One region of the Fictibacillus sp. NRS-1165 genome, then DNA from elsewhere that is predicted to be linked to it. Evidence: riboswitches for the same ligand, from Rfam matches in the RefSeq annotation. Region 1 holds a riboswitch; each other region holds the start of a gene.
The links. A riboswitch is a leader RNA that binds a small molecule or an ion and turns the genes downstream of it on or off. The one in region 1 is predicted to bind cobalamin.
Positions count from the first base shown of each region.

Region 2: it holds a riboswitch for cobalamin, as region 1 does, so the genes downstream of both, ABHN01_RS17415 (ABC transporter substrate-binding protein) here and ABHN01_RS01560 (ribonucleoside-diphosphate reductase subunit alpha) in region 1, are expected to answer to the same signal.
Region 3: it holds a riboswitch for cobalamin, as region 1 does, so the genes downstream of both, ABHN01_RS19700 ((2Fe-2S) ferredoxin domain-containing protein) here and ABHN01_RS01560 (ribonucleoside-diphosphate reductase subunit alpha) in region 1, are expected to answer to the same signal.

Region 1 covers NZ_JBDPNU010000004.1:59,770-64,243, forward strand. Annotated here, with positions in the region: gene ABHN01_RS01540 (metal ABC transporter solute-binding protein, Zn/Mn family) at 1-450, opposite strand, end outside; gene ABHN01_RS01545 (MogA/MoaB family molybdenum cofactor biosynthesis protein) at 600-1,112, shown strand; gene ABHN01_RS01550 (Fur-regulated basic protein FbpA) at 1,258-1,434, shown strand; gene ABHN01_RS01555 (CBS domain-containing protein) at 1,591-2,001, shown strand; cobalamin riboswitch at 2,064-2,263, shown strand; gene ABHN01_RS01560 (ribonucleoside-diphosphate reductase subunit alpha) at 2,432-4,474, shown strand, end outside.
Region 2 covers NZ_JBDPNU010000039.1:70,138-74,611, reverse strand. Annotated here, with positions in the region: gene eno (phosphopyruvate hydratase) at 1-1,005, shown strand, start outside; gene ABHN01_RS17420 (GNAT family N-acetyltransferase) at 1,763-2,329, shown strand; cobalamin riboswitch at 2,366-2,558, shown strand; gene ABHN01_RS17415 (ABC transporter substrate-binding protein) at 2,685-3,641, shown strand; gene ABHN01_RS17410 (FecCD family ABC transporter permease) at 3,604-4,474, shown strand, end outside.
Region 3 covers NZ_JBDPNU010000046.1:28,851-33,324, forward strand. Annotated here, with positions in the region: partial or broken gene ABHN01_RS19690 (DUF4003 family protein) at 1-667, shown strand, start outside; gene ABHN01_RS19695 (hypothetical protein) at 852-1,073, shown strand; cobalamin riboswitch at 1,164-1,351, shown strand; gene ABHN01_RS19700 ((2Fe-2S) ferredoxin domain-containing protein) at 1,549-1,938, shown strand; gene ABHN01_RS19705 (High-affinity nickel-transporter) at 1,938-2,639, shown strand; gene cobJ (precorrin-3B C(17)-methyltransferase) at 2,641-4,263, shown strand; gene ABHN01_RS19715 (sirohydrochlorin chelatase) at 4,275-4,474, shown strand, end outside.

The DNA of each region.
Region 1 (4,474 bases):
GGAGTACACCGGATCGAGCCAGATGTGAGGATCTTTATCCCCGTGTTCGTCATGTGCCTCATCATGATGCTCTGTTTTTTCGAGCGTAAGGCCTTCTGCAGCTTTAACGGTTTTTACGCCTTCTTTTTTAACTGTTTCATTCACTTTATCTGCAAAACCTTCAATACCTGTTCCATTATAGATAAAAGCATCGCTATCAGATATTTTGATCATGTCCTTCGTAGAAGGTTCAAAAGAATGGGCGTCAGTTCCCGGGGGTACCACGTTGGATACAGAAACATGCTTGCCTCCGATTCTTTCCGTAAAGTATTCGAGAGGATAAAGCGTTGTTGTTATGGTAAGCTTATGAGGGCTGTTTAATTTATGTTTTGTGCCTTTCGCGCAGCCTGATAGGATCAAGGATCCGATGATCATAAACGCCAGGGCGGCATAGACATATTTTTTGTTCATTTGATTGCTCCTTCCGGTCTAATTATAACGGAAACGTTACGTTTTGCAAAGCGTATTTATTCCGATTTATTCTTTTGATCAAAACAATAGACTTCTTATTATGAATAAAGGATAATACATCCATTACTAAGTTTTGAAAGGAGAAGCATATGAGTGTTGAAGAGCATAAAAAAGAAGCCCCTTTATCTGTCTCCTGCAAGATTATTACAGTAAGTGATACAAGATCAGTAGAAACCGATCGCAGCGGCAGCCTGATCAAAGATCAGCTATTGTCAAATGGCCATGCGGTCGCGGAGTACGTCATTGTAAAAGACGAGCAGGAAGAGATTCAATCTGCTGTCTTGAACGGTTGTCAAACAACTGAAATTCAGGCGATTTTAATCAATGGAGGAACAGGTATTGCAGCCAGGGATGTGACCATTGAAACGCTGAAACCAATGTTTACAAAAGAGATCACGGGATTTGGTGAACTGTTTCGAATGCTGAGTTATACAGAGGATATTGGATCTGCTGCTATTTTAAGCAGAGCAGCAGCAGGAGTCGTTGGTTCCACAGCTGTTTTTGCCATGCCTGGATCTTCCGGGGCGGCTGCACTTGCCATGAAGAAACTGATCCTGCCCGAGCTCGCCCATGTCATTCGGGAAATCAATAAAGATTTATAAAGAACGACAGAATACAGTTCTTCTCTCAAGCTGTAATAAAAGTGTCCGCTATCCAATAAATTTCAGTAAAGCTTAATGAAAGCTGAAACTATTTGGCAGCTGCAGCGTATACTTTATTATGAAAACGCTTTAATGGGAGGGAACGATGGGCGGAATATTGCGGAAAGCCATTGAAGATCGAAAGAAATTCCTTATCCAGATGCTGAAAAAAAACGGGATAAGCAAAGAGATTGAAGCAGAGCTTTCCAATCGGCCATTAACTGAGCTGGAAGAAGAATATAAAAGCTGGCTTTTTAAGCAAAGCTTTACGGGTAATCAGTGAAAAAAGTTTAAATAAACGTTCGTGAGGGAATAACCAATAGAGCATTGCGTCCGTCTTAGGGCTTTTTTTGTGTCATAGTTTATACTGCTCATTTATTTTAATTTTTGTTATAGTAGAAAAGAACGGCTGCAATTTATGGTTAAAGGAGATCACAGCATGAACATAGCTTTTTATCTATTGCCTAAGGAAGAGGTTAAATATTTAAATCCTGAGTCGACCATCAGGCAGGCATTGGAGAAGCTTTCTTATCACAAATATACTTCTGTTCCCCTTGTATCTGAGGACGGTCAGTACGTAGGTACACTGACAGAGGGGGATCTGTTATGGAAACTGAAAGAGGCGTTTGATCTCGGTTTTCATGATGTGGTAAAAACGAAACTGAAGGATGTTCCACAGCGTGTGAATAACATTTCAGTATCGATCAACTCAAATATGGAAGATTTAATTACATTGGCAACCGATCAAAACTTTATTCCTGTGACGGATGATGACGGGCATTTTATAGGGATTATCCGCAGGCGGGACATCATAAAGTACTGTGCAAATACGATTTGGAACAACAAATAAATGAAACAAAGGTGTTGACAAATACTATATTTAGTGTGAAAGTAAATGTATTAAACTAAATATAGTATTTTGAAACGAAAGGTGTCTTGCGAGACTTAAAAGGGAATCCGGTACTCAAGCCGGAGCTGTCCCCGCAACTGTTATGTGGACGAAATGAGAAACCACTGTGTAACGACGCGCACAAGAATGTGGCTGTTATACGGGAAGGCTCAGACTAGGAGGAAGCATTAGCCAGTAGACCTGCCTTTTTGTTTCACGGTTTTGATTCTTCGGGGATTGAGAAGCAGAAACGGCACTGTAATGGCTATTTTTGTTTCTAATAACTCGTGTCGTTTTTAGGCTCATCCACTGGATGGGCCTTTTTAATTTGCAGATGTTTAAAGGAGGAGATGTGACTGTGGTTATTGCAGGCGGAACGGATCATCTTATTATGAAATGGCTGGAAGACATTCTTTTTGACTTTCCACAGCTTAATAAAAAGGAAGAGTATATCGAACAAGTGGGCTATTATGCTGAAAAAGGCGGAGCTCAAGCAGAAGCTATGAATATGGCCATTTTGCATGCCCTCGAACGAATCTCCATACAGGAACCTGATTGGACTTTTGTCGCAGCAAGAATTCACCTGAGAAAACTTTACTCTGAAGCGGTCAAGAACAGGAATACCGAAGGGACAAGGGGATATGGCTCGTTGCAAGGGCTGATTCGTACACTCACAGATAAAGGAATCTATGACGAGAACCTTTTAAGCAGCTATTCTTCGGAAGAAATCGATGAGCTTGAAGCGGAGATCATGCCCCAAAGGGACGAACTTTTTACATATATCGGCCTTCGTACGCTGGGTGACCGTTATCTTGCCAAATCTCATGAAGGCGGAGTGTATGAACTGCCGCAGGAACGTTTTATGATCATCGCGATGTCTTTGATGTCCGGTGAACCATCAGAACGCCGATTGAATCTGGTTAAGGAAGCGTATTGGGCAATGTCAAACTTGTACATGACCGTTGCAACCCCCACCCTTGCTAATGCAGGTAAAAATTATGGCCAGCTGTCCAGCTGCTTCATCGATACGATGGATGACAGCCTGCGGGGGATCTATGATTCTACAACAGATGCAGCAACTCTCTCAAAGGGAGGAGGGGGGATTTCTGTTTACCTCGGAAAAATCAGAAGCCTTGGATCAGAAATCCGTGGATTTAAAGGAAACTCATCGGGCATCATTCCATGGGCGAAGCTGCTGAATCAGACAGCAGTGAGTGTCGATCAGCTTGGACAGCGCAAGGGAGCCATCGCTATTTATTATAATGTGTTCGGCAAGGACCTTTTTTCTTTTCTTGATGCCAAGCTGAATAATGGTGATGAACGGCAGAGGGTTCATGATTTGTTCCTCGGACTCTGCATACCGGATTTATTTATGGAGAAGGCGGAATCGAGAGAAGACTGGTATCTTTTTGATCCGTATACGGTAAAAAAAGTGATGGGGTATGAGCTCGATGATTTCTATGATGAAGAGCCGGGTAAAGGCAGCTTCCGCGCAAAATACGAAGAGTGTGCAGCTGCGGCAGACCGCGGGCTCTTCGGGGAGAAAGGCTCCGGCTATGACGTGGTGCCGGCCATTGAGATCTTTAAAAGAATCATGAAAAGCCAGCTCGAAACGGGGGTACCGTATATGTTTTACAGAGACACGGTCAACCGGGCTAACCCGAATAAGCATGCCGGCATGGTATACTGCAGCAACCTCTGCACCGAGATCGCCCAGAACGGATCGGCGACTACGGTGGAAGAGGAATTCACACAGGACGGAAAAATTGTGATCACAAAAAGCCCTGGAGATTATGTCACATGCAATTTAAGCTCCATTTCATTGGCCAAAGCCGTTAAAGATGAGGTGCTTGAGCGATTGATTCCTATTCAGGTCCGCATGCTGGATAACGTCGTTGATATGAACCAGGAACGGATTGAAGTGAAACAAGCCGTCCTTACAAACAAGAAATACCGTGCAATCGGCTTGGGTACTTTTGGGCTGCATCACCTTTTGGCAGTGGAGGGAATCCGATGGGAGTCAGAGGAGGCCGTATCCTACAATGACCGCCTCTACGAAAAGATCAGCTATTTAAGCATCCGTGCAAGCCATGAACTGGCCAAGGAAAAAGGAGCTTATCCCGCTTTTAAAGGTTCTGAATGGGAAACCGGCGTTTATTTTGAAGACAGGAACTATATAACGGACGAGTGGAAAGTATTAAAACAACAGGTTCAGCAGAACGGTCTGAGGAACGCCTGGCTTATGGCGGTTGCACCTAATGCAACAACGAGCCTGATCGCAAACTCAACGGCATCCGTCGATCCGATTTTTAAAAAAGAATACTCTGAAGAGAAAAAGGATTTTAGAATTCCGGTAACCGCTCCTGATCTTACTCCTCAGACAAACTGGTACTATAAATCCGCATATGAGCTGGATCAGCACTGGAGCATCAGA
Region 2 (4,474 bases), on a different contig from region 1:
CTTGATGGAACAGAAAATAAAGGGAAATTCGGAGCAAACGCAATCCTTGGTGTATCCATGGCTGTGGCTCGTGCTGCTGCGGATCTTCTTGGTCTTCCTTTGTACATGTACCTTGGAGGTTTCAACTCAAAAACTCTTCCTGTTCCAATGATGAACATCCTGAACGGAGGAGAGCATGCTGACAATAATGTCGACATTCAAGAATTTATGGTAATGCCAGTCGGCGCACCAACTTTCTCTGAAGCACTTCGTATGGGAGCTGAAATCTTCCACAGCCTTAAATCTGTATTAAAAGAAAAAGGACTAAACACAGCTGTAGGTGACGAAGGCGGATTCGCACCAAACCTTTCTTCAAATGAAGAAGCGCTTCAAACCATCATGGAAGCTATCGAAAAAGCTGGCTACAAGCCTGGTGAAGAAGTACGTCTTGCAATGGACGTTGCCTCTTCTGAGCTATTCAACAAAGAAGACGGCAAATACCATCTTTCTGGTGAGGGTGTTGTTAAAACATCTGAAGAAATGGTTGCTTTCTACGAAGATCTTGTTTCTAAATACCCAATCATCTCTATTGAAGATGGCTTGGATGAAAACGACTGGGAAGGCCACAAGCTGTTGACTGACCGTCTTGGCAAGAAAATTCAGCTTGTAGGAGACGACCTGTTCGTAACAAACACAACTAAACTTGCTCAAGGTATCGAGCAGGGCGTAGGCAACTCTATCCTTATCAAAGTGAACCAAATCGGTACATTGACTGAAACCTTTGATGCGATCGAAATGGCGAAACGTGCAGGTTACACTGCAGTTATCTCTCACCGTTCTGGTGAAAGTGAAGACAGCACAATCGCTGACATCGCTGTAGCGACAAACGCTGGACAAATCAAAACCGGTGCTCCTTCCCGTACCGACCGTGTAGCGAAATACAACCAATTGCTTCGTATCGAAGACGAATTGGCAAGCATCAGCCGCTACCCTGGATTGAGCGCATTCTACAACCTTCAAAAATAAGCTATTTTAGTAAACCGCTTGAGGCCTGATCAGTCGCAAGCGGTTTTTTTTGTTGGATCTGGGGGATTGGCGCATAAATATTTTCATCAGATTCGCGCGTATTTCATGGAGACTGGCGCGTATTTCATCCTCAGAGTATACCGCGCAAAATTTAAGTCGTTCATGAGAAGGAAAAAAGGTGTTTTCCAGAGAAGATAACTCCAAAAAATAAAGAGGATGTGATCTTTATATTGTGATCGAACATCATTTGCCGATTTGTATTAGGAAATTAGAAGCCTTGTTAAGAAGACTGCCAGTAAATCATCCGAAACGCGCTAAAATTGAACAAAGTTTTGTTTAATAGAGCGTCAAACTACTCAATAAAAAACACGTCCAATATAATCCTGACATACTATCAAAGTTTAACGTTTCGGAAAATGATCTTTTAAAAGGCGTTCATTGCCCTTCGTGCTTCGCCTTTGGTATGCAAAAAACATATGCTGTTAAATGGCTTTGTCCATTCTGTAACCATTCCTCCGAACATGCCCACTTGTATTCTTTGGAAGACTTTAAACTTCTCATTGGCTCAACAATCACCGCGAACTCAAATTCTTTCTATCCCTCTCATCTCGTTCAATATCGGAAAAAATCTTCAAATCCCTAAACCTTCCCCACACCGGAACCTATAAAGACAGGCGATATCATCTTTAAATTTGAGAAGCTGCATATTATGATAAAATAGATCATTCATACTAGGGACAAATGGGAGGCCTGGAGCATGACGAAAATGGAGCTGGAATTTGAAAGATTGAAGATCAGAGACATTTCGGTTAGTGATGCCTCTGTCATCGCACAATGGAAAAGCGGCCCTTTATTCCGGAAAATGTCTACAGGAACGGCGACCATTATTAACGAAGGCAATCAAAGGCGGGATATCGAAAAAAGTTCAAGCTCTCCGAACGAATCATACTTGATGATCATCGAAAAGAGGAGCTCGCTTCCTGTGGGATATGTCCGGTTCAATTGGATGGGCGGCACCCGTCAGTATGGCTGGCTGCGGTTCGGGCTCGGTGCCGAATCCGGAAAAGGGTATATGCAGGAAGCCCTGTCAGGAATCCTGGACCACCTGTTTGACCGTGAGACCTATCGAATCGATGCAGAGGTTTATGAATATAACAAAAAAAGCCTGAAACTCTTGACCGCTCTCGGCTTTAAAAAAGAGGGTGTCAGAAGGCAAGCCTATTTTGATGAAGACGAGTATTATGATATTTATGTTCTCGGCCTGCTTAGGAGCGACTGGATTGCAGGGAGCCTTGAAGCTAAGAGATCACTGAATCTAAATTAAACTTTTCATTTTGCACTTAAGAGGTATAATGGATATAGCTGAATATGCGGTTAAGGTCCGTTTTATGATCAATAAAACGTTAAAAGGGAAGCTGGTTCAAGTCCAGCACGGTCCCGCCACTGTAATCGGGAGATCTTCTTACAATTTCCACTGTTCAAATCAAAGGATGGGAAGGAGAAGAAGATTGTTGATCGGAAGTCAGGAGACCTGCCTTAATTGCCTGTGCGAACCTTCGAGGAAAAGGTGAAGTAATTGTAATCATTTCTTTTATGATTAACTGTTGATTCGCTCTCCGAAGGGAGGGCTTTTTTGTTTGCACAACTGCAGCTAAACGATACATAGGAGCGTGAAGGAATTGAAGAAGTTTACACAAATTGCGATGATGCTGATGCTCGTGATCGCCATCATCGCAGGCTGTTCGGCCGGCAATCAGTCAACAGACAAAAAAGAGAACGGCAGTCAGGCAAAGAGTGAATTCCCCGTAACGATTAAAGATGCGGCGGATGAGAATGTAAAAATTGATAAAAAACCAAAGAAGATCGTCTCGCTCATACCAAGCAATACAGAGATCGCATTCGCGCTTGGCCTGGATAAGGAGATTGTCGGCGTATCGGACTTTGACAACTACCCTGAAGCGGCGACGAAAAAAACCAAGATCGGCGGTATGGAATTTAACGTCGAGAAGATTGTTGGCCTAAAGCCTGATCTCGTGCTCGCCCATGCCTCTGGCGCGCATACTTCCAAGCAGGGAATCGATCAGCTTAAGAATGCCGGCATCAAGGTCATCGTGATCAATGATGCACAGAACTTTGAGGATACGTACCATGCCATTGACATGATCGCTAAAGCAACAGGCACTCAAAAACAAGGGGATAAGATCGTAAAATCCATGAAGGATGATCTGTCAGCGATCAAGGAAAAAGCAAAACAAGTAAAGCAAGAGAAAAAGGTCTGGGTTGAGGTTGCACCGGCACCTGAGATTTATACAGCGGGTAAAGGAACATTTATTGATGAGATGCTGAACGCCATTCATGCAAAAAATGCGGCAGGCGATTTAAAAGGATGGGCGAAGGTTTCTGAAGAGCAGCCTGTCAAATATCAACCGGATGCCATTGTAACGACGTACGGCTACTATTCGAAGAAGCCGATGGAACAGATTATGGCCCGTAAAGCCTGGAAGGACGTTCCTGCGGTAAAAAACAAAGAAATTTATGATGTGCACTCCGATAAGGTAACACGTCCAGGACCGCGTTTGATTGAAGGAGTGGAGGAGCTTGCAAAAGCCATCTATCCGGAAGTATACAAAAAGTAAAATCATCGTTTCATACACAGCTGTGCTCCTGCTTTTAGGCTTAGCTGTTGCTCTGGGGATATCGGTAGGTTCAATACCTATCCCCCTTTTTCATGTGGTGAAGATATTGGGAGCAAAGCTTTTCCATTATCCCGTACCTGCTTCGATCGATTCATCCATCGTTAATATCGTCATGGAAATCCGCTTTCCCCGAGTCATTCTCGCTATGCTTGTCGGCTGCTCACTGGCACTGGCAGGAACAGCATTTCAGGGGCTGCTGAAAAATCCGCTGGCCGATCCTTATACGCTTGGGGTATCGTCGGGTTCAGCCTTGGGTGCAGTGGCTGTCCTGTTCTTCGGCATTCAGCTTCCAGTACTCGGAAATTTCACTCTTCCGGTAGTGAGCATAATTACCGGTTTTCTTACCCTTGTCGGAGTAATTTATTTCGCTCGCCTTGTGCAGCGCAGCCTTGCGGTTGAGACGATTATTCTGGCAGGCATTTTAAGCAGTTCATTTATAGGTGCTTTAACCTCTCTTTTAATCGCACTGACCGGGGATGAATTAAGGCAGATCATCGGCTGGCTGCTCGGCAGCGTATCCATGAGAGGATGGCCGTACGTTCAGCTGATCACTCCGTTTTTGGCTGCAGGGCTTATCATTCTCCTGGCAAGTGCACGTGAATTAAATGCACTTTCTTTTGGCCGGCAGGATGCAAGGTCAATTGGTGTGGACGTGAAAAAACATACGTCACTCGTGCTGTTCGGGGCTTCACTTTTGACAGGCTCGGCTGTAGCGGTGTCAGGCACCATCGGGTTTGTCGGCCTTGTCATCCCTCATATGGTGCGCATGATCT
Region 3 (4,474 bases), on a different contig from region 1:
CTGGTAAATTCAGCAGGGGTGCCTCTACTTATATTGCAGCTCAAGTGATGCTGGAGCAAATCGAAAATGGCAGAACGGAGGACATCGAACGAGTTATGCAAGTGTACAAAGGGATGTCATCCAACCATTTTTTTCTTACTTCCAGTACAGATTTTCCGCTGGCCGTCCTTCTTGCAGAACGGGAAGGAACGGTAAACGATTTGATGAAACAGATTGAGTATTTTTATAAATGTCTGAATCAGCAAGGATTTGCGAAAGGGAATGACTTGCAGTTCTTAAGCCACATCCTGTCTCTAGGGGACGAAAATAAGGCGGATGCCCTTAACGAACAATGTACAAAAGTGGCAGATGCCTTCAGAACACAGTGGAAAAAGCCAAGAGCGATGCATTATCCGCTGGCCGGTCTCCTCGCTCTATTAAAAAGGAAGTGGCGACTGTTTTGAAAGCCGCAGACCGTTTAAGCGACGAGAAGCACTTTAAGTGGCATAAAGACATGAATATCCTAATGGTGGCCAATTTCCTACTGAGTGAGAAGATGCATGACACTACCTTGCTCGGGGCCGGAATCTTTGCAGCCATCGAGGCAATCATGCAAGCACAGCAAGCAGCGGCGATTGCAGCCATTGCTGCCACAACTGCAGCTTCTTCCTCGAGTGCAGGAAGCTAGTAACCTTGAAAAAAGAACTGCAGCGCAGTTCTTTTTTATTAACTCACTGCACCAGTCTCTAAGGGGTGTTGCGCTAAATACGCTTGGCTGGGCGGATTATAGAGATCTTTGGATTGAACGCGGGTTGTTCCTTTTTCCTTTTTTCCTGCATAAATTAAGGTACTAAGGAAAAGGGGAAACCACAATGCTCGAGATCTTTTCTGTCATTGGCGCAATCATTGGTTTTGGCGTTATGCTTTGGGTACGTGCACAGCTTAGAAGTGCAAAGGTGTTTCAGAAGATCGTTTCTCAAGATAACGGGATCCTTCTCTTATTCATGTATTTGGCTATTGGAGCGGTTGGATTACTGATTGTGGGAGTATGCTTGAACTACTTATATGAAGTCGGCGGCGGCCCCATCTATTGAGAAATTTGTCGATTAAGTTTTATGCCCAAAATAAAAAACTATTGTGAATATCGTGAAAGTATAGTAGGTTTAATGGCAACGGGATTTATAACTGAATAGAAGTTTAAGAGTGCTCAAGTTTACATTGAGATAATAGGGAAACCGGTGCGAGTCCGGTGCAGCCCCCGCTACTGTAAGCATGGATGATCTTGTAATGAACCACTGGCCAAAAGGCTGGGAAGGAAACAGGAATCAGTTGATATGCGAGCCAGGAGACCTGCTTTTAAATGAGTAATACGATTCTCGGAGGGAGGATGATGTGTTAACATGCAATGGAAATCATGGATTGAATGATTTGGCATGATTCGATATAGGGTGACCTATTTGTCTACTAACCTTCCGTTACCGTTTTATGATGAAACGGTATTTTATTAGGGGGCTGACATATAGAGTCGCCCTTTTTTGCGTGCAAAAAAAATCAAGAGGAAGTGATCTGATGACGACTTGGAACTTAAATGGAACGATGAGCCACGTATTGATCTGCAACGGATCCAGCTGTATGCGGAAAGGCGGCGAGGAAGTCACTCAGGCAATCAGGGACGAAATTAAGAAGCAGGATCTCGATGCTTTGGTGCATACGACAAGAACACGATGTAATGGCCGGTGCAAGGACGCCTGTGTTGCGATCGTCTATCCGGAGGGAGCATGGTATAAAATGCCGGATGAACATGCCGCCCGAGAAATGGTAAAAGGCCATTTGTTAAAAGGAGAAAAGGTGAAAGAGCTCCTCATTTACGAGTACGGTGAGAACGGATTCTCCCTGACAGAAGAAAATGGCTTGACCAAAGGGATTCAAAAGGGAGAAAAAAAGGAGGCTGTCCGCTGATGGAACTTATCACTTTTGCCATGCTTGCGATCTTCATAGGCATGCGTCATGGATTGGATGGGGATCATGTCGCAGCCATTGCAGATATGGTCGGCAGTGAAAAGAAACGGAGACGGCAGCTGTCCCTGGGAATCATGTACGCTCTTGGCCATGGGGCCATCGTCTTTTTTATCGGCCTTCTTTCGATCTATGTGGGAGCGAAGATGCCAGCCAGTGCTCAAAGCTATTTGGAACTCTCGGTCAGTGTCACCTTAATCGTGCTGGGTGCCATCATCCTGCTGTCCATCTTCCAAAGCAAGCAGGACTATAAATATAAAAGCAGACTGGAAATTGTCATGCAATACATAAGAAAGGTCACAGGCTCCCAAAACAAAGAGGATTCCAGCCTGACGAAGTTTGGCATCATCGGAGCTTTTATTATTGGAATCATCCATGGAATCGGTGTAGAAAGCCCGACACAGATCGCTGTTGTCTCACATGCAGCCGGATTTGGGAGTGTTTCCGGTGCAACGGCTCAGCTCGTATTGTTTGTTGTCGGACTGCTGTTCTCAACGATCTGTGTAACGTTTCTGTTCACGTGGGGATTTATGAAGGCGAGCATAAAGAAAGGATTTTACATTGTATTAGGCTGTATAACCGGTTTTTACAGTGTAGGCCTTGGGGTCTATATGATGGCTGAACTGCTCAAAGGAGGATTTTAAATTGAAAGGGAAACTCTTGATCATCGGATTCGGTCCAGGAAGCTATGACCATATTACGGAGCGGGCGAAGCAGGCAATTCAGGAAAGTGACTGCATTGTTGGCTACAAGACCTATGTGGAACTGATCCAGGGGTTAATCACGGATCAAAAGGTGATCAGCACCGGAATGTCAGAGGAAGTCAGCCGGGCGCAGGCTGCGGTCAAACTGGCGGAAGAAGGGAAGAAGGTCGCTGTAATTTCCAGTGGTGATGCGGGAGTTTACGGTATGAGCGGCCTCGTCTATGAGGTGCTTGTTGAAAAAGGCTGGAAAGAAGAAACCGGAGTAGAGGTTGAAGTCATTCCAGGCATTTCTGCGATTAACTCCTGCGCGTCACTGCTCGGCGCACCCGTTATGCATGATGCTTGTACGATTAGCTTAAGCGACCATCTAACGCCGTGGAAATTAATCGAAAAGAGGATTGAGGCAGCGGCACAGGCTGATTTTGTCATTGCCTTCTACAATCCAAAAAGCGGACGCCGTACGAGGCAGATCGTAGAAGCTCAAACCATCCTGCTGAAGCATCGTTCACCGGATACACCGGTTGGGCTGGTGAAAAGCGCATACCGGGACAGGGAGGACGTTGTCATCACTAACTTAAGAGAGATGCTTGATCACGAGATCGGCATGCTGACAACGGTCATCGTTGGCAACTCACAGACCTTTTTGTATGACAGCAATAAACTGATCACGCCAAGGGGCTATCAACGGAAATACACACTGAACACAGAAAAACAGCGGCTGAAACCGCATGAGCGCCTTCGAAAAGAGAATGAACCATGGGCGCTGCAGGACGAGGAACCGGAGAAAGAACATCAGCCAGAAAAAGAGACTCAGAAGGCCTCTGCTCTCGAGTTGGCGACAGAAGCGCTCGCTTTGTCGTCTGGTAATCAAGCGGAACCGCAAAAAGAAGAATCTCCTGTTCCATCCGGTGTGGAATCCATCCTGGAATTTGGAGTGAGTCCGGGCCTCGTGAACAAGAAGTTTACGGCCAAGCAGCTGATGACATTGGCCGAAGTCGTAGGCGAACATGGGGAGATGGAATATACCCCCCACCATCTGATCAAGGTACAGCTGTCGACGGACAAGCCGGAACAGGTGACCGAACAGCTGGAGGCCGAAGGATTTCTGCTGCTGCCGGCAGGTGATGTTCTGCAGATTAAAGCGTGTGATTTTTGTGACGGTGAAAAATATGATTCCATTCCTTATGTGGAGCAGCTGCAGGACGAGCTTGGAGGAATGCCGCTTCCTAAAGAACTGAAGCTCGGCTTTAACGGATGCGGTATGGCTTGCTATGGGGGTGTTCAGGAAGACATCGGCATCGTGTTCCGCAAAGGGAAATTCGATCTGTTCTTGGGAGGCAAGCCTCTGAGCCGGACAGCCCATTCCGCTCAGCCGGTGATGGAAGGAATTGAGCCGGAGAAGCTCGTCGGCATCGTAACGTCCATCATTCAGGAATACGAGGAAAAAGGCCATCCGAATGAACGGTTCTTCAAGTTCTTTAAACGCGTACAACAGGTAGGCGGATTCAAACATAGAGACATGGCCCCGGTCATCGAACTGGAACCTGCGCCATGCGGGGATTGAGGAGGAAAACAATGAACGCAATCTTAATGGTAGGCCACGGAAGCCGTGATGCAGAAGGAAACGATCAGGTGCGGGCATTTATCGAAGGGATTAAGCCAATGGTAAACCATGAGGTGCTCGTAGAAACATGCTTCCTGGAATTTGAGAGCCCAAACATTCACCAGGGAATCGAGGCGTGTGTCAAAAAGGGAGCGACCTCAGTTGCAGTTGT